Regions from separate parts of the Cupriavidus sp. H19C3 genome, predicted to be linked through region 2. Evidence: riboswitches for the same ligand, from Rfam matches in the RefSeq annotation. Region 2 holds a riboswitch; the other holds the start of a gene.
The links. Region 2 has a riboswitch for glycine ahead of DFLDMN_RS22620 (D-amino acid dehydrogenase). Riboswitches for the same ligand answer to the same signal wherever they lie in the genome.
Positions count from the first base shown of each region.

Region 1: another riboswitch for glycine. It lies ahead of gcvT (glycine cleavage system aminomethyltransferase GcvT); the one in region 2 lies ahead of DFLDMN_RS22620 (D-amino acid dehydrogenase).

Region 1 is NZ_CP184985.1:2,842,579-2,852,485, reverse strand. It holds gene hemN (oxygen-independent coproporphyrinogen III oxidase) at 1-1,366, opposite strand, end outside; gene DFLDMN_RS13115 (ABC transporter substrate-binding protein) at 1,641-2,834, shown strand; gene DFLDMN_RS13110 (ATP-binding protein) at 2,927-4,216, opposite strand; gene DFLDMN_RS13105 (response regulator) at 4,273-5,001, opposite strand; gene DFLDMN_RS13100 (UvrD-helicase domain-containing protein) at 5,419-7,521, opposite strand; gene DFLDMN_RS13095 (YMGG-like glycine zipper-containing protein) at 7,861-8,085, shown strand; glycine riboswitch at 8,231-8,317, shown strand; glycine riboswitch at 8,339-8,463, shown strand; gene gcvT (glycine cleavage system aminomethyltransferase GcvT) at 8,548-9,675, shown strand; gene gcvH (glycine cleavage system protein GcvH) at 9,805-9,907, shown strand, end outside.
Region 2 is NZ_CP184986.1:687,405-697,311, reverse strand. It holds gene DFLDMN_RS22645 (LysR family transcriptional regulator) at 1-729, opposite strand, end outside; gene DFLDMN_RS22640 (dihydrolipoyl dehydrogenase) at 957-2,390, opposite strand; gene DFLDMN_RS22635 (glutathione peroxidase) at 2,498-3,232, opposite strand; gene DFLDMN_RS22630 (DUF1348 family protein) at 3,520-3,999, opposite strand; gene DFLDMN_RS22625 (class I SAM-dependent methyltransferase) at 4,236-5,078, opposite strand; glycine riboswitch at 5,372-5,535, shown strand; gene DFLDMN_RS22620 (D-amino acid dehydrogenase) at 5,584-6,882, shown strand; gene DFLDMN_RS22615 (alpha/beta fold hydrolase) at 6,928-8,004, opposite strand; gene DFLDMN_RS22610 (hypothetical protein) at 8,248-8,625, opposite strand; gene DFLDMN_RS22605 (hypothetical protein) at 9,306-9,907, shown strand, end outside.

The DNA of each region.
Region 1 (9,907 bases), on a different replicon from region 2:
CGAAGCGTGCCTCGATCTGCGCGAGATCGAGTGCACCGTTGCACATCAGCTCGCCGATCACGGCCTTGCGCAAGTGGTCGTCGGCCGTCATATCGAGTCCGCGGGCGATCGGCAACCGCCCCGCGTCGAGGGCACCGTAGTAGTCGTCCAGCGTACGCGCATTCTGGACATACCGACCGGCAACCGCGCCGATGGCGGAGACGCCAAACCCCAGCTGATCGTAGCCCGCATGGGTGGCGTACCCCTGGAAATTCCGTTGCAGCCGCCCCTGGCGCTGGGCGCGCGCGAGCTCGTCGTCCGGCAGCGCAAAGTGGTCCATGCCGATATAGACGTAGCCCTCCGCCGTCAGCCGTTCAATGGTCGACGCCAGAATCTCGAGCTTCTCGGCCGGTGCGGGTAGCGCGGCCTCGTCGATGCGCCGTTGCGGTTTGAAGACGTGCGGCAGATGCGCATAGCTGTAGACCGAGATGCGGTCCGGCATCAGCAGCAGCACCCGATCGAGCGTCTCCTGGAAGCGCGCGGTGGTCTGGTGCGGCAGGCCGTAGATCAGGTCCATGCTGATCGAGCGGAAGCCCAGCCGGCGCGCGGCGAATACCGCGTCGCGCGTCTGCGCAAAGGGCTGCACGCGGTGAATCGCCTGCTGGACCTCCGGATGGAAATCCTGCACGCCCAGGCTGATGCGGTTGAAGCCAAGCTCGCGCAGCAGCTTCATGCGCGCGTCATCGACGGTGCGCGGGTCGATCTCGATGGCATGCTCGCCATCGGGCAGCAGATCGAAGTGCCCGGTCAGCGCAGCCATGACGGCGCGCATCTCCTCGGGATCGAGAAACGTTGGCGTGCCGCCGCCCCAATGGGACTGCATGACCGGCCGACGCTCACCCAGTTGTGCCGCGACCATTGCCATCTCGCTGGCCAGATACATGACATAGCGCGCGCTGCGGCTGTGGTCGCCGGTGATGATCTTGTTGCAGCCGCAGTAGTAGCAGATGTTGTCGCAGAACGGGATATGCAGGTAGAGCGACAGCGGTGCCGGGGCTTGCCGGCGGCAGTCGGCGAGCGCGGCGAGATAAGCCTCGGCCGGATAGCCGGCGGTAAAGCGGTCCGCGGTGGGGTAGGACGTATAACGCGGGCCGTTGCCATCGATGCGGCCCGCAAGCGCGCGGAAGTCGGCCAGCGCGGCGCGGTCGAAGGCGGGGGACTTGATGAACGGCCGGGAGAGCGGCTGGGCGGACGGTTCGTTGGTCGACCCTGCGGGGACCGCGGCGGCGATGGTGGTGGCGGTGGTGGCAGCGCTGGCACCTGACATCGATGCGAGTACCGGCACCGACTGCGAGTCTGGCGCAGCGCTGGAGTTCGAGATTGACATGGCGGGGCGTAACAATCGATGACGACAATCAGGAATCGTATTCGCACGAATCCGCACCTACGTTGATGGACGTCAAGCCGGCCGCAGGAACCGCGGGGACTGCGTGTGCGGCGTCACATGGCGGACATGATCGCGGGCTACGCTCCGGCCGGCACACGGCGCTTTGCCTCGCGTTCGCGCCGCTCCCTGGCCGTACCGCGCCCGGTATCGCGATATTGCGGTATCGCGGTCGCGTGGTACGGAGCCCTGCCCTATCCCTTTCACGCTCGCTGCCATGCGCCCTGTCCCGTCGCAGTCGCACCCGCTTCCCCCGCAGCATGAACACCTGGCTTCGCCTGACCGGCGCCGATGCCTGGCGGCGCTCGCCGCGGTGAGTGCGCTGAGCGGTGGCCTCGCCGGGCCCGCGTACGCGCAGATGGCGGCGACCAGTCCGCGCCGGCAGCTCGTCGTGGCGCAACTGGTGGATCGCACCGGCCCGCAGGCCGATCTCGCGCGCGACTATCTGGCCGGCGCCAAGGTCCAGTTCGATGCTGCCAACGCGGCCGTCAAGGCCGGCGGCGCGGGACTGCATATCGTGCATATCGTGCGCGATGCCGATCCGGATCCGCGCGGCGCGGCCCGGCAGGCGCTTGCGCTGGTCGAGAACGAGAAGGCCGAGGTCCTGTTCGGTCCCGGCGACGGCCTGCTGCCAGGCCTGACCACGGCGCCGGAGCTGGCGCGCCGTGGCGTGCAGATCGTCGCGCCGCTGTCCGGCCTTGCGCTGCCGGCGGACAACATCTGGTACACCCGCGTGGACTACGAGTCGGAACTCGATGCCGCGGTCAGACAGCTGCGCAGCTATGGGCTCTCCGGCATTGCGCTCGCGGTAGCGCCCGATTTCGCGGCGGGGACGCTCGCCGATGGTTCGCCGTGGCTGGCGCGCATCGAGCAGCAGCTCGCCACGCGCGCCTTTGTGCTGGGCAGGGATGTCGCCGACAGTGCGCGACGCATCGCGGCCAGTCGGCCCGGCGCGGTGTTGATTGCGGGCGATACGCTGGCCTACGGCAACCTTGGCCGTGCGCTCGCGGCCAATGGCTGGTTTGGCTTTCTGGTGGGGCTGTCGGCAGTGAGTCCGGCTTCGGCGCGCGAGATCCTGGGCACCGGCTATGCGGGCGGCATTGTCCTCACGCAGGTCGCGCCCGGACCGCAGGAGTCCACGCTACGCGTGGTCAAGGAACATGTCGCGCGCATGAAGCAGTATCTCGACGAACCGCCCTCGCCTGCCACCCTGGCCGGCTATATCGGCGCCGCATGGCTGGTGCGTGTGGCCGCCGCGGCGCGTGCACCCGGTGCGCTCGAATTGCGGCGCGCCATGCAGACGCGCATCGATATCGGCGACTTCACGCTCGACTTCACACGCGGCCTGCGCGGCTCGCAATACGTACAGCTCGCGGCGATCGGCAAGGCCGGCGTGCCGCAGAAGGCGTAGCGCGCAAGCGCAGCCCGGTACGGGATGTCCGCCCGGCGCGGTGCAGGCGGCCCGCCGCGCCCGACGGCCCGACGGCCCGACGTCCCGACGTCTTACGCGCGTGGCAGGTCGATGCGCACGCGCAGGCCGCCTTCGAGCCGATTGGCCAGCGTCAGCTCGCCACCGTGCCGCGCGACGATATCGGCCGCGATGGCCAGGCCCATGCCCACGCCGCCGGTAGCCCGGCTACGCGACGACTCCACACGGTAGAACGGTTCCAGCACGCGCTGCAGTTCCGCCGGCGGAATACCAGGCCCGTTGTCGCATACGTCGATGACGACGCGCTCGGGACGATCCGACAGCACGATCTGCGCGGCACCGCCATAGCGGTGCGCATTCTCCACCAGGTTCACCACCGCGCGGCGCAACTCGGCCGGATACGCGAACATCGGCTGCGCGCTGCCGACCAGCACCACGTCCTGGCCAATCTCCTGCGCATCGTCGACCACCGCCTGCAACAGCGCATGCACATCCACGCGCTGGCGCGGACCGGTGGCATCGTCGCGCTCGCGCAGGTAATACAGGGTGGCATCGATCAGGCCGTTCATCTCGGCAAGATCCTGCCGCAGCCGATAGCGGACGTCGTTGTTCTCGATGCGTTCGATGCGCAGGCTCATGCGCGTGAGCGGGGTACGCAGGTCATGCGACACCGCGGCCAGAAAGCGCGACTGCTGCGCGAGCTGGGTGCGGATGCGCTGCTGCATGCGATTGAGCGCCTGGGTGGCGGCACGGGCTTCGGCGGGGCCGCTCTGCTCGTCGAGCGGCGGCGCGTGAACGTCCTGCGCCAGGCGCCCCGCGCCACGCGCGAGCTGCTGCACCGGCCGCGCCAGCAGGCGGGCGCCGACCCACGAGGCGATCAGGATGGCCGCCAGCTGGAACACCATGCCGAGGTGCGGCGGCCAGATGCCACGCAGGTGCGGTATGCCATTGGGCGGCGGCTCGCCGGGCGGGCCCTGGTGGAAGCCGGGCCGCAGCGGCGGACCATAGTCGTCGTCGTCGATATCGCCATCGCCGTCGGTATCGACGCGTTGCAATGGCACCGGGGCCTGGCCGGCCGCAGGACGCCTCCGCGCATCCGGCGCCGGGCCGGAGGGTTGGTCCGATCCCGGCGTCGCGCTGTCACCGGCCGCGGCTGCGGAAGAGGAAGAGGAAGAGGGCGCGGAAGTGGAAGCGGCCTTGCGCATCAACTGCTGGTGGCGCTCGGAGCCGGGGCGCGGAAACAGCCCTTCGATCACGGTCACGCCGAGCACATGCACCGCCAGCATGATTGCCGCCATGACGAGAAACAGCCGCACGAACATCGAGTCGTGGCGGCGTTCCAGCGGGACAGGTTCGGCGCGCATCTCGGGATGCACCGCCGACGCCCCCGCCTCCTGGGCAATCGGCTCGGGCATGGCGTTCAGTGCTCCACGTTGCCGGTAAAGACGTAGCCCTCGCCGCGCACGGTGCGAATCAGCGCGGAATCGCGCGGATCGTCACGCAGTTTCTGGCGCAGTCGCGAGACCAGCAGGTCGATGCTGCGATCGAACACGTCGAGGTCGCGGCCGCGGGCCTGGTTGATCAGCACCTCGCGGTCGAGCACGCGATTGGGATGCTCGATAAACGTCAGCAGCAGGCGGAACTCCGCATTCGAGAGCGGCACCACGGTGTCTTCTTCATCGACGAGCTGCCGCAGCGTGGTGTTGAGACGCCAGCTCGCAAAGCGCAGCTCGTGCCCCGCCACGGCGGCCGGCCGCTTGCTGTCGGCGCGGCTGCGGCGCAGCACGGTGTGGATGCGCGCCACCAGCTCGCGCATCTCGAACGGTTTGGTGACGTAGTCGTCGGCGCCGACTTCAAGGCCCACCACACGGTCGGCAAGCTCGGCGCGCGCGGTCAGCATGATGACCGGCGTATCGCCATGCTCGCGCAGTTCGCGGCACAACGTGAGGCCGTTCTCGCCGGGCAGCGACAGATCGAGAATCACCAGGTCGTACGCGTTCTGGCTCATCGCCGACCGCATCGCCACGCCCCCCTCGGCACCGTCGGCCTCCATGCCGAAGGTGGCGAGATATTCGGCCAGCATGGCGCGAATCTGGGGATCGTCGTCGACGATCAGCAGGCGGATGGGAAGCGAGGGGGAGAGTTCCATGGCAAGTCGAGATGGCGGGCCGGGCCAGGGGCGCTTCAGGTGGGTCGCGGTGCCGGCGAATCACTGTACCAGTTTGCCAGTGACGTGCCGAGAGCGTTTTGTATCAGCGTCGACACGTGATGCCCACGCCATGCCTTGGCGGCCACCGGCGGGCGGTCCGGAAAAAAAGCGCCCCCGGTGCTGCCGCGCCGGGAGCGTTCAACAGGGAAGAAGCCAGGCTCGCATGCCTGGCCGCACCGCAACCGAAGGGCGAGCGCGGTGCGACACAAGACGCCGAGACGTCTCGCGCACCGCCATCCTAGGCGGGCGCGCGTAACGGGTCTTGTCCGGCTTGTATCGGATGTATTGCACGGTGCCGGGGCGCCGCCCGGCGCCGGACCAGCTCTCGCCGTCAGGTGTCGGCGTCAACTCTCGGCGTCAACTCTCGGCGGCGGCCGTCTTGCCGGCGTTGCCGAGCAGCGCCTTGAGGCCCGCGAGACGGTCCTTTGGGCTCATCGCCGGAGTCGCGTCGACCGGGGCCGGCGCTTCTTCGAGCTTCATCTCGGCGATAAAGCGCGACGGCTCGCAGGAATAGGTCTCGCGCGCACGCTTGCGCTTCTTGCACCAGCTGATCTGCAGGCTGCGTTGCGCGCGCGTAATGCCCACGTACATCAGGCGGCGCTCTTCCTCGATCTTGTCGTCGCCCAGGTCTTCGTCCTCGCGCGCGTGGGGCAGGATGCCCTCCTCCACGCCCACCAGGAACACGTGCGGATATTCGAGTCCCTTGGACGCATGCAGCGTGGACAGCCGCACCGCATCGGGATCTTCCTCGCGCCCTTCGAGCATGCTCATGAGGGCCACGGTCTGGGTGAGTTCGAGCAGGTTCTTGCCTTCGTCGCCAAAGCCGTCGGCATGGTCGAAGCCGGTCGCTTCGGCGCCATCGGCGGCTTCCGGCCTGGTGCCCTTGCGCTTGAGCCAGTCGAGGAATTCGAGCGTATTGGTCCAGCGCGACTGCGCCTGCCGCTCGTCGAAGGTGTCGTAGAGATACGCTTCGTAGTGGATACCTTCCATCAGGTCGTCGAGCACCTCGGTGGCCGGATCGCGTGCCGCGCGATCGGCCAGGCGCACCATCGACTCGCAGAACACGCGCAGCGGCTCCAGCTGGCGCGGCTGCAGCTTGCCCTCGATGCCGCCCATCATCGCGGCCTCGAACAGCGACACCCTGGCCTGGCCAGCAAAAGTGCCGAGCACTTCCAGCGTGGTATTGCCCACCCCGCGCCGGGGCGTGGTGATGGCGCGGATAAAGGCGGGATCGTCGTCGGGGTTGGCGATCAGGCGCAGGTACGCGCAGATGTCCTTGATCTCGGCCTTGTCGAAGAAGCTCTGGCCGCCGGACAGCACATAGGGAATGCGCTCGCGCCGCAGGATCTGCTCGAACAGGCGCGCCTGGTGATTGCCGCGATAGAGGATGGCGTAGTCGCGGAACTGCGCGCGCCGTTCGAACTTGTGTGCCGACAGGCGAAACACCACGGACTCGGCCTCGTGCTCCTCGTCGTTCATCGGGTGCACGGCAATCGGATCGCCCATGCCGTGTTCGCTCCAGAGCTTCTTGTCGAACAGCTTGGGATTGTTGGCGATGACCGCGTTGGCCGCCTCCAGGATGCGCACGGTCGAGCGGTAGTTCTGCTCGAGCTTGATGACCTTGAGGTCGGGGTAGTCGGTCTGCAGCAGGCGCAGGTTGTCGAGCGTGGCGCCGCGCCAGCCGTAGATGGCCTGGTCGTCGTCGCCCACCGCGGTGAATGCCGGCGCGCGCAGGTGCGAGCCACCGGCCAGCTGCTTGAGCAACTGGTACTGGCAGGCGTTGGTGTCCTGGTATTCGTCGACCAGGAAGTAGCGCAGCCGGTTCTGCCACTTGAGGCGCACGGTCTCGTCGCGCGCGAACAGCTCGGCCGGCAACCGGATCAGGTCGTCGAAGTCGACCGCCTGGTACGCATGCAGCGTGGCGACGTAGTTGCGGTAGACCAGCGCGGCCTGGTGCTCCTCGGCGCTGGCGGCCTGCGCGATCGCGGCCTCCGGATCGATCATGCCGTTCTTCCACAGCGAGATGGTGCTCTGCACGCTGCGGATCAGCTTCTTGTCGGTGGTGGCGAGCTGTTCCTGCACCAGGCCGAAGCAGTCGTCCGAATCCATGATCGAGAACTGTGGCTTGAGGCCGACGTGCTCGGCCTCCATGCGCAGGATCTGCACGCCCAGCGAGTGAAAAGTACAAACCGTGAGCTGCTTGAGCGGAATGCGCTTGCCCTCGCGCGTGGTCTTGCCCTCCATCAGCTTGGCGATGCGCTCCTGCATCTCCTTGGCCGCCTTGTTGGTAAAGGTCACGGCGGCGATATGGCGCGGCTCGAAGCCCTTGTCCTCGATCAGGTGCGCGATCTTTTGCGTGATCACACGCGTCTTGCCGGAGCCCGCGCCGGCCAGCACGAGGCACGGTCCGTCCAGGTAGCGGACGGCTTCGGATTGGGCGGCGTTGAGTCCGTGGGTCATGAGGCTAGAGGTGGCGAGGGGTAGGCGGCTGGGGCGCTGGCGCACCGAGGCACCGACGTGCGGCACCGGCTCGACGTGCCGGCTCAGGCACGTGCGAGAGCGATGCGGGGGCGGTGTGCAAAGCGGACGATGTTAACACGCGCGTCCCCGCCAATCGCCGCATGCACCGCTCCGCCGGCCCACCTGTTTCACGGAAGTAACAACTGCCAACGGGCGTAAGCAATGCGCAACCCGGGGCATGTTTGTTGCCTCTGAGGAGCACGAAGGCACGGGGCCCGCGTTGCCGGGCGCCCGCGCCGTCGACGAGTTCCACAACCTCAACAACCGATGGAGGCCATCATGAAGATCTCGAAGATCCTGTCCCGCGCCACGCTCGTGGGTGTCACCGTCACGATGTTCGCAGGCTGCGCGGACTGGACGCCGCGCCAGCGCAATACCGCAATCGGCGCCGGCGTCGGCGCGGCCGGCGGTGCCGTGCTGACCGACGGCAGTGCACTGGGCACGCTCGGCGGGGCAGCCGTCGGCGGCGTGGTGGGTAACGTCATTACCAAGGACAGGAAATAATTACCTCCAGGTGCCTTCCGGAGGCGTCACGCGCCCGGCCTGGCCGGCAGCCGGGGCGCAGGGAAGGCCCAGCCGACCGTTCCCTGGCGCGGCCGCGATGGCGCTCCCGGCGTTGACACGCCCTCCGCGCTCCCGTACATTCACGCGCATCCGTCCGGGAGAGCGCGCAGACTTGCGCCGCCGAAGGGGTATCACCCGAAAACTCTCAGGCACCATGGACCGGTCGGATCTGCATGCAACATGCACACGATGCATGCAGAACTCTGGAGAGCGACACCCGTCATAGCATCCGTGCATGATGAGCGTGTCCACCGAAGGGGCGCACGACGCGCACAGGCGCGTCGTAATCTCTCAGGTATCGAGGACAGAGGGGTCATCCGTCGCGGACGCTGCGAAAGCGTTCGCGACGGATGACCCCTTTATTGTTTTCGCGACCCGAACCACGCCGCCTCCGAGGACTCCATGACACTTCAGGCCACGCCCCTCAACGCCATTCACCGCGCCCTTGGCGCCCGCATGGTCGATTTTGGCGGCTGGGACATGCCCGTCAACTACGGCTCCCAGATCGAGGAACATCACGCCGTGCGCAGCGACGCCGGCATGTTCGACGTCTCCCACATGTGCGTGGTCGACCTGACCGGCGCCAATACCCGTACTTTCCTGCGCGGCCTGCTGGCCAATAACGTCGACAAGCTGCAGACGCCGGGCAAGGCCCTGTATTCCTGCATGCTCGACGAGAAAGGCGGCGTCATCGACGACCTGATCGTCTATTTCTTTGCCGAGGACCGCTTCCGCCTGGTGGTGAACGCCAGCACGGCGCTCGGCGATATCGAATGGATCCGCGCGCGCAATGCCGCCACCGGCAGCGATGTCACCATCACGCCGCGCCGCGGCGATGTGGCGCCGGCCGGCACCGACGCGCTCGCGATCGTCGCCGTGCAGGGCCCCAATGCGCGCAGCCGCGTGTACGCGGCCTTCCCCTCCACCCGCCCTGCCGACGCGCTCAAGCCGTTCAATGCGCTGGTGGTGCAGGACCCCGCCGTGGGCGAACTGATGGTCGCCCGCACCGGTTACACGGGCGAGGACGGTTTCGAACTGGTGGTACCCGCGGCCAACGTGGCCGCCATCTGGGAAAAGCTGGAGGCCGCCGGCGTGCGCCCGGCCGGCCTGGGCGCGCGCGACACGCTGCGCCTGGAAGCCGGCATGAACCTCTACGGCCAGGACATGGACATCCATACCTCGCCGCTCGACGCCGGCCTGGCCTGGACCGTCGATCTGCAAAGCGAGCGTGACTTCACCGGCAAGGCCGCGCTGCTGGCCGACGGCCAGCGCCAGACCTTTGCCGGGCTGATCCTGCGCGACAAGGGTGGCGTGCTGCGCGCGCACCAGAAGGTCATCACCCCCGCCGGCGACGGCGAGATCACCAGCGGCACCTTCAGCCCGTCGCTGTCGCTGTCTATCGCATTCGCACGGTTACCGAAGGAAGTCGCGATCGGCAGCGAGGTCCAGGTGGCCATTCGTGACCGCAAACTGACCGCAACTGTGGTTAAACTGCCGTTTGTGCGCAATGGCAAGGCACTCGTGAGCTGATGGTCCGCCCGGGCCCCGGCTCGCTAACCACGGTCACACCACGGTCACCAGACCCGCCCGCCGGCATGGCTGTCCGGCAGGCATCCAAGTCACCCAAGAACAGACACCACTGATTTCCGGAGAACCTTCATGAATTTCCCCGCTGACCTCAAGTACACCGAGTCGCATGAGTGGGTACGCGTCGAAGCCGACGGCACCCTGACCATCGGCATCACCGACCATGCGCAGGACG
Region 2 (9,907 bases):
CAGCTCCGAGATGGCCAGCCCCTCCAGCAGCACGGGAATCATCGCTTCCGAGTTGGTCACGCGCAGCGGACCGCGCGGCAGCACGCTTTCCTGGGTGCCATCGTCGTGGGTAAATTTCCATTCCTGGGTGCGGGCGCGATAGGCGTAGCTCAGGCACGCGCGGTCAGCCAGCTCGCGCGGGTGCTGCGGGCGTCCGTGCCGCGCCAGATAGGCCGGGGACGCGACGAGGTACTGCGTGACCGAGCACAGCTGCCGCGCGACCAGCGACGAATCGGGCAGAACGGCAATGCGCAAGGCGGCGTCGAAACCGTCCGCAATCAGGTCGACGGTCGCATCCGAGAGATGCAGGTCGACCGACAGTTCCGGGTAGCGCACGAACAGCTTGGGCAGCAGCGGCGCGACCCAGCGCATGCCGAACGCCATCGGCACCGCTAGTCGCACGAGGCCGCGCGGGCTGACCGACAGCTCCATCGCCTCGCTCTCCAGTTCTTCAGCCTGGCGGAAGATCTCGCCCGCCTTGTTGGCAACGCTGGCGCCAAACTCGGTCAGCGACAACTGGCGCGAGGTGCGATTGAGCAAGCGCCCGCCGAGCCGCTCCTCCAGCCGCGCCACCGCCCGCGACACGGTCGGCACCGATACGCCCATGGTGCGCGCGGCGGCGGCAAACGAGCCTTCCTCCGCCACCTTGGCGAACATCGCGATGCCTTCGAAATCCGGAAACTTGCTCATTTCATTTTTGCAACGAAGCGTTTCCGGGAATTCTATTTTGAATGCATCAACGCTGTCGATGAAGGCGGCAAGATTCTGGAAAGCACCGGCGGAAACCTGCCGCCCTCCAGAAGCTGACCGCCGACCGGACCTTCTCCCCATAAAAAAAAAGAAGGCCGGACGCGCCTACGACAGCTGTGCGCCCGGCCTCCACCAGACCCCTGGTGACAGAGGAACAACAAGGAAAATCAGGCGGCCAGCTTGACCTCGCCGCGTGCCGCGCGGGCCTCGGCCAGCCGGGTCTCGGCATCGCGCAGCGCAGTGCGCAGGCCTTCTTCCACCACCGGGTGGTAGAACGGCATGGCCAGCATCTGGGCGATCGTCAGGCCTTGCTGATACGACCATGCCAGCAGGTGCGCGATATTCTCGGCGCGCGGGCCGGTCCATTCGGCGCCGAGGAAGCGGCCCGAATCGATATCCGCATAGACATGCATCAGGCCCCGGTTCTTCAGCATGACGCGGCTGCGGCCCTGGTCCTCGAAGCTGACCGCGCCGGTGACGAAGGTGCCGGTGTCGAGATCGGCGTGGCGCTTGCCGACCATCGCGATCTGCGGATCGGAGAACACCACGGCCAGCGGCGCACGGCGCGACAGCGACTTGAGGTTGGGCCACGCCGCCGCGTTTTCGCCGGCCAGACGGCCCTCATCGGCGGCCTCGTGCAGCAGCGGCAGGATATTGTTGGCGTCCCCGGCGATAAACACGGGGGCATCACCGCATTGCAGGGTTTCCGCATCGAACACCGGCACGCCGCGCATGTCGAGCCGCAGGCTGGTGTTCTCGAGCCCGAGCCGGGCCACGTTGGGGCGGCGGCCGGTGGCGGCCAGCACGTATGCAAAGCGCTCCGTCACGGTATCGCCGCTCGCGGCATCGACAAAGGTGAGGACCGCTTCGTCGCCCTCGCGGCGCATGTCCAGCACCTTGGCATCGGTATCGAGCGGGAATTCGGCATTGAAGGTCTGCGCGGCATAGGCACGGATGGCCGGATCCGAGAGCGGTCCCACCGCGCCGCCGAGGCCGAATACGCGTACCCGCACGCCGAGGCGATGCAACGCCTGGCCGAGTTCGAGGCCGATCACGCCCGGGCCGAACACGGCCACGCTGGCAGGCAGGTCCTCCCATGCAAACACATCGTCGTTGACGATCAGGCGATCGCCGAAGGCGGTCAGGGCCGGCGGCACCGCCGGCGTGGAGCCGGTAGCGATCACCACGCGGCTGGCCTGCACGATGGTGTCGTCGCCCACGCCCAGCGTGGTGTCGTCGATAAATGTGGCATACCCGCGCAGGCGATCCGCGGCCGGAATCGACTCCACACCGCGCACCACAAAACCGACAAAGCGGTCGCGCTCGCCGCGCACCCGGGCCATCACCTCGCGGCCCTCGATGCGCACCGCACCATCCACATGCACGCCGAAGGCGGCGGTATGGCGCGCTTCATGGGCGGCCTCGGCGGCGGCAATCAGCAGCTTGGACGGCATGCAGCCCACGCGGGCGCAGGTGGTGCCATAGGGGCCGCCTTCGATGATCACGGCGCGCATGCCGGCCGCAATCGCGGCGCGGTATGCAGCGAGGCCCGCGGTGCCGGCGCCGATCACGGCGACGTCGGTTTGAATGGTGGTCTGCATGACGATTCCTGGTGATTGCGTTTTTTTGGGCAAGCCGGTGCCAACGGGTCCGGCAAGTGCCGGACCGCGCAGGCGGTAACTGCGGTTTCAGGAAGGAACGGGGCCGGTCAGGCGGCCTTGAGGTACTGCTCGACGGCTTCGGCGCCGCCGATCAGCTTGCCGTTGATGAAGACCTGCGGTGCGGTCATGTTGCCGGAGATGGCGCCCAGCACCTTGCCCCGGACCTTGTGCTCCAGCGGCACGTCGATGTACTCGTAGCCGTGGTCCGACAGCAGTTGCTTGGCCTTGGCACAGAACGAGCAGCCCACCTTGGAGAACACCACCACCTGGTCCGGCTTGCGGGCGTCCGGGGCGATGTAGGCCAGCATCGTGTCGGCATCGGACACCTTGAACGGGTCGCCCGGCTCTTCCGGCTCGATGAACATCTTGTCGACCACGCCATCCTTGACCAGCATCGAATAGCGCCAGCTGCGCTTGCCGAAGCCAAGGTCGGCCTTGTCGACCAGCATGCCCATGCCATCGGTGAACTCGCCGTTGCCGTCAGGGATCATCACGATGTTTTCGGACTCCTGGTCCTTGGCCCATTCGTTCATCACGAAGGTGTCGTTCACCGATACGCACAGGATCGCGTCCACGCCGTGCTTGGCAAACACCGGGGCCAGCTCGTTATAGCGCGGCAGGTGGGTGGACGAGCAGGTCGGCGTAAAGGCGCCCGGCAGCGAGAACAGGGCCACGGTCTTGCCAGCGAACAGCTCGCTCGTGGTCACGTCCTTCCATTCGTTGTTCTCGCGAACACGGAACGTCACGTTGGGTACGCGTTGGCCTTCACGGGATTGCAGCATCGGTATGACTCCAGAAATAAACAGTAAGTAAGGTAAGGCAGTTCAGAGCGTCGGGTTATCTTGTCGCCACGTCCTGCAGCGAAGGCCTCATTCTGTCGGCGCCAGGCACGTCTGTACAATTCATCGTTTCAAAGCGACCGATTGATAGTTCCTATATCGGCCCGATAACCCGGGATCGCCGCCACCAACGAAAAAGGGACGGCCGCAGCCGTCCCTCCATGCTGCCACGCCGACGCCCGACGTGGCCAATTGCGTGTCCTGTGGGCGTGTCCCGTGGGCGCGTTCCCTTACAGGCCGAGGTCGCTCAGCCCCGGATGATCGTCGGGACGCCGGCCCAGCGGCCAATGGAACTTGCGCTCCGATTCCTTGATCGGCATATCGTTAATGCAGGCAAAGCGGCGCTGCATCAGACCGTTCTCGTCGAACTCCCAGTTCTCGTTGCCATAGGAGCGGAACCAGTGGCCAGAGTCGTCATGCCATTCGTAGGCGTAGCGCACCGCGATGCGATTGCCTTCGTACGCCCACAGCTCCTTGATCAGGCGGTAGTCGAGTTCCTTGTTCCATTTGCGCGTGAGGAATTCCACGATCTGCGGACGACCGTTGACGAACTCGGCCCGATTGCGCCACGCGCTGTCGACGGTATAGGCCAGCGATACGCGCTGCGGATCGCGGCTGTTCCAGCCATCCTCCGCGCCGCGTACCTTGGCGATAGCGCTTTCACGGGTAAACGGCGGGACCGGCGGACGGACTTCGGGGGAATTCGACATGACAGGGCTCCTCAAGGATGGGTCAGGGAAATCGGATCTGGAACAAATTGCACGACAACCACGATCTGCACCGGCGGCCACATCCGGCCAAAATGATACAGATCTGTCTACTAGTCTGGAGTAGACAGATCTGTATGTCAAGCGCGCTTTGCAAGAAGGCTCCGGGCACGGGGCGGAAGCGCGGGCGGAGGTGCGGGCAAAGCGCGGCGCCGCCCGCCCCGCGCGCCCGACCGCAGCTAGTGCCGGGTGATGACCACCTCCAGGTATTCGCTGGGCACCACCATGGCCTCGCTGCCGGCCACGTTGAGGCTGTCGAGGAGATCGGTGAGGTCGCGCGTGAGCGCATCGGCACGGTCGGGTGGCAACGCGGCGAAGGCCTTGTGCACGGGGCCGTACCAGGTGCGGAATACCTCGATGAAATGCGCGGGCGACCGGTAGCGGAAGCGGAACATGCGAGGCGTGACCGCGATAGTCACGCCATGAGGATCGAACAGTGTGTGCAGATGTTCCTCCACGCCCCACCTGGACGGTGGCGCGACGTCGGGCGGCGGTGGCACATACGCACCGAGCGCCTTGAACATCTGCCCGACGAATCCCTGCGGCGTCCAGTTGGCCAGGCCGATGCGGCCGCCGGGTCGGCACACGCGCGCCATTTCCGCCGCGCATTGCTTCTGGTCGGGCGCGAACATCACGCCAAAGGTGGATAGCACGGCGTCGAAGCTGCCATCGTCGAATGGCAGGGCCTCGGCATCCGCCTGCCGGAAGGTCACGTCGAAGCGTTCCGCGCGGGCACGCTCGGCGCCACGCTCGAGCAAGGTGCCCACGTAATCGGTCGAGGTCACCTTGCAGCCGCGGCGAGCGGCCGCCAGCGTGGCGTTGCCGTTGCCGGCGGCCACGTCCAGTACCGCTTCGTCCCAGCGCAGATCGCAGGCTTCCGCCAGTTGCTCGCCCACGAGTTGCAGCGTGGTGCCGATCACCGCATAGTCGCCGCTGGCCCATGCGGCCTGCTGGCGGCCCTTGAGCGCGGTGAGATCGGTGGGCGCCGGGTTGGCGGACGCCGGGGTGGTAGATGAGGCCATGGGAAGTCCTTTCCGTCCGACGCGATCGCAGTCGCCGTGCAGGCATCGTGTCGGGCGTGGCAAGAGGGGGCGCGTGCACCGGTTGCCCGCGCACTACCCAGCGTAGTCCATCGGGACGCGGGCACCGGCATGCCGCGCCCGTGCCTTGCGGAATGCCATGCACGCGTGTTACTGTCGCGCCATCCAGGAGAACGGTGCGCCCTTGCGGCGACCGTACCGAAGGCGTAACCCTCGGAACGCTCAGGTGCACGGGTGCCAGACACCCCATGTGCGAAGACTGGATCGACGGACTAGACCGACAAACTGGAGAGCGTTGCACGCGTGGGCACGCCGGCAGATCAACAGGCCGGCATCACCCGGCGAGGCAGCCGCCGAAGGGGCAAGCCAGCGCCGGTCCGCGCATGCAACGCGCGGCTGGCATGGCGAATCTCTCAGGCAAAAGGACAGTGGGGGCAGGCGGATCATGATGATCCGCCTGCCCCCTTTACTTTCCGGAGCCTGAGAAATGAAAGTCATCGTTATGGGGGCGGGCGTGATCGGCGTCGCCTCGGCGTGGTACCTGGCCAAGGCCGGGCATGAAGTCACGGTCCTCGAGCGCAACAACGGCGCGGCGCGCGAGACCAGTTTCGGCAACGGCGGACAGATCTCCGTCAGCCACGCCGAACCCTGGGCCAATCCGGCCGCGCCGTGGAAGCTCCTGCGCTGGCTCGGCCGCGAGGATGCGCCGTTGCTGTTCCGCCTGCGCGCCGATCCGGCACAGTGGTCGTGGGGCCTCAAGTTCCTGCGCGAATGCGCGGCGCGCCGCTCCACGCACAACATGATCCAGATCCTCAACCTGGGCACCTATAGCCGCGCCAGCCTGCAGGCATTGCGGCAGGAGACCGGCATCGAGTACGACCAGCTCACGCGCGGCATCCTGCATTTCTATACCAGCCAGAAGGAATTCGATGCCGCCATCGAGCCGGCGCGCATCATGCGCGAACTCGGTTGCGAGCGGCGCGTGGTCGGCCCGGACGAAGTGGTCCGGCTCGAACCCGCCCTGGCCTCGATCGCGCCGCGCCTGGCCGGCGCCACCTACACGAGCCAGGACGAGTCCGGCGATGTGCACCGCTTTACCACGCGGCTTGCGGCCTTGTGCGAGGCCCATGGCGTGCGCTTCCGCTATGGCGTACGCGTGCAGAAGCTGCATGCCGAAGGCGGCCGCATGCGCGGCGTGGAGTTTGCCGACGAAACCGGCGGCTACCAGATTGCGCGCGCCGATGCCTACGTGCTCGCGCTCGGCAGCTTCAGTCCGATGCTTGCCCGTCCGCTCGGCGTCAAGCTCGATATCTATCCGGCCAAGGGTTACTCGGCCACGCTGCCGGTGCTCGACCCCGCGCGCGCGCCGACGGTCAGCCTGACCGACGACGAGTACAAACTGGTGTTCTCGCGCTTTGGCGACCGCCTGCGCATTGCGGGCACGGCGGAGCTGAACGGCTATGGCATGGCGCTCAATCCGGTGCGTTGCGAAGCCATCGTCCGCCGCACGCTCGACATCTTTCCAGGCATGAGCCGGCCCGAGCTCGCCAGCTACTGGACCGGCCTGCGGCCCGCCACGCCGGGCAATGTGCCGTACATCGGCGCGAGCGGCGTGGACGGGCTCTGGCTCAACACGGGCCACGGCACGCTGGGATGGACGCACGGGTGCGGATCGGGACGTGCCATTGCCGAACTGATCAGCGGGCGTGTGCCCGAAGTGGACTTCGCGTTCAGCGGTGCCCTGCCCGCGCCGGTCACGCCGACGGCATGGCGGCACGCGGCCTGAGCTCGCGTCGGTGACCCGGGACGCCGAGGCAAACGTGCCCGTGCGTCACGCGCGGGGCCGGTCGAAACCGGCCTCGCGCGCGAGCACGATCGCCTGCGAACGGTTCTCCACTTCGAGCTTGGAGAAGATGCTCGTGATGTGATTGCGCACGGTCTTCTCGCACAGCCCCAGGTGCGCGGCGATCTGCGCGTTGTCGCGCCCTTGCGCGATCAGCACCACGATATCGCGTTCGCGCCGCGTCAGCGTGGTGAAGGCCGGGTCCGCCACCGGCTGCGACGCCGGCAGGAACGCGCGCACCTCCTCGAGCCAGCGGTCCCACGCGGGCTCGTCTTCGAGCAGCAGATGGTTGCCGCTCTCCAGCGGCACGAAATGCGCGCGCGGGATCATGCTCGCGATCAGGCGGCCCTCGTCGAACGGCACGCGCGCATCGGCAACCGCATGCAGCACCAGCGTCGGGCAGGCGACCTGCGGCAGCAGGTCCACCACGTCGATATCGTTGAAGACGCGCATAAAGCGCGCCGCGTTCTTTGGCGAGGTGGAAACCCGTTCCAGCTCGTTGAACCAGCGATGCTGCGCGGCGGTGCCGCCGGGAATGAACTGGGAGGTGAAGAACTGGCGGAAGGCCGGATTCTCCTGCCCCCAGCCCAGCTCGGCAAGGCGCGCCATCAGTTCCGCTTCCTCGCGCTTCTCGGGCGTGGGGTTGCGCTTGAGCCGGCCGCGCGCATAGCCGCCATGCACGATCAGATGCGTCACACGCTCGGGGTGCCTGACCGCGTACGCCACCGCGATCGACGCGCCCTGCGAGATGCCGAGCAACGGAAAGCGGTCCACGCCGGTGGCATCGACGATGGTTTCCAGGTCGCGCAGCCATGCGGCGAACGAGAGGTCCTCAACATGACGGTCCGACAGACCGCAGCCGCGTTCGTCATAGCGCACGAAAGTGTGATCCTCCGACAGCGCGCACATCATATGGCTCCACACCGGACTGGCCACATCGAATTCAAGATGGCTCATCCAGTTGGCCGCCTTGACCAGCGGCGGCCCGCGGCCGGAGATGGCATACGCCAGCCGCACGCCATCGAGGCTGGTGCACAGGCGTATCTGTTGCTTGAGCGTCGGCATGGGCGACTTCCGCGGGCAGGTTGCGGGCGCGAGCCAGGCGGCGCACGGCACGCGCACGGCACCATCGGCTCGCCGTGTCCGGACAGGACGGGTGATTCCATCAGATTAGCAAAGGATATCTGGCGCGTCGGCCAAGAGAGGGCCCGCCGGCCGTATGCGATGCACCGGCCGGGGAAAAACATAGCGCGTGCGCCGCATGGGCGCCTTATCTATCTGCTCTGCGCAACATCGGTTTCCGTCTGGTCATGCCTGGCGATACAGGCAGTCGCTACCGGCCGTGGTGATACGGCCGCCGCCTTCCGTGTAGGGATCACGCGTACCGTTGTGCGCCCCGTTGCCGTAGGGGTCGGTACGGTCCGTGGCCATCCCGTCCGTGTACGGATCGAAGCCACCCGCCTTGCACACCGACCTGCCCGCCGGCGCGGCGACAGCCAGCATGGCGGCCTCCGCCGACGGCATGCGCGCGCCGTCGGTAAAGGGGTCGCGCGGGCCGGTGTGAGCCACCGCGAGCGGTAACGACGATGACGATGGCGCCGCGCCACGGTCGGCATGAGCGAGGCCGGACAGGCCGGCGGCCATGGCAAAAGCGGCAAGCAGGGTCTTGGCATGATTCGTACGCATATCTAACTCCAACTCCAACGGAGGACCGCATGGCATCGTGCCGACGCGGCAGGGTCCTCGTGCGGGCGATCGCGCTTGGGTGTGACTGGCCGCACGGGATCGCCCTTGCCGTGGCTGCCTGGTCTTGACGCATCTCAGGGCCCGCAAGTCGCGCGGGCCTGCACGCATCCGACGCATGGATCTGTTGATGGCCGTACCGATGGATTCGTTGGCGTGGAGTTTGGGTAAAACCCGCGTGTCCGACATGAGGCCGAGGTCCCGCCCCGGGGCCGCGCATGCGCGACATTCGGCCAGCATGGCGGCGCCATTACGGGTCAACCATTAGGACCGTGGTCCCGGGTTGCGGGTTATTACGGAGGGCACGCCGTACCGGGCCCGGGGCGGCAGCGCCATCGCGCCATGCCGCGCCGATGTCCCGGCATGGCGAGGTGGATCGCGGCTACCAGCCGATACAGCGCTGTCGTGCGATTGCCCGCACCATCCATCGCGCCGTGAAAGCCCGCGCGCGCGCCGTGTCTAAGATCGTTTTCAGGCCGACCGGGACCGTGGTCCCGGCTCACGGGCTGTCCTGGCCGCGTGCCCGCGCGCATTCCGGGACGTGGGCCTCAGGTCCGGGCCGAGCCTCGCTGGAATCATTGCCAGACGTCCGCAACGGACGGAAACAACGACAGGAGTCCCGCATGCAAGCCGCAACCATCGACACCCAACGCTACGCCCGCTGCATCGCCACCTCACGGCGTATCCGCTGGGATATCGACCAGGACGTGATCCGCCAGCGCAAGTTCGACCTCTCCCACAAGTTCCTGCCCGACGGGCTGTCGCTCGCCAACGAGCTGCCCTTCCTTGGCGAGTCGGAGCAGCGCTTCCTGAGCCAGGTACAGGGTCGCACCTACGCCAACATGTTCCGGCTCGTGGAGCGATTCATCGGCGCCAAGATCCTCGAGATCTCGCGCGATCACTGGCTCGGCGACCAGGTCGCGCTGGAAGCCCTGGTGCGCTTTACCGACGAGGAACTGAAGCACCAGGAACTGTTCCGTCGCGTCGAGCAACTGGCCGCCGAAGGCATGCCCGACGGCTACCGGTTCACACCCGATGCCAACGACGTGGCGAGCTTCGTGCTGGGCAAGCGCACCTGGGCCGTGCTCGGCCTCACCTGCCATGTCGAGCTGATCTCGCAGTCGCACTATCGCGCCAGCATCGGTACCGCGCCGGGATTGTCCGACCTGTACAAGGACATCTTCATGTTCCACTGGCGCGAGGAATCGCAGCATGCCATCCTCGA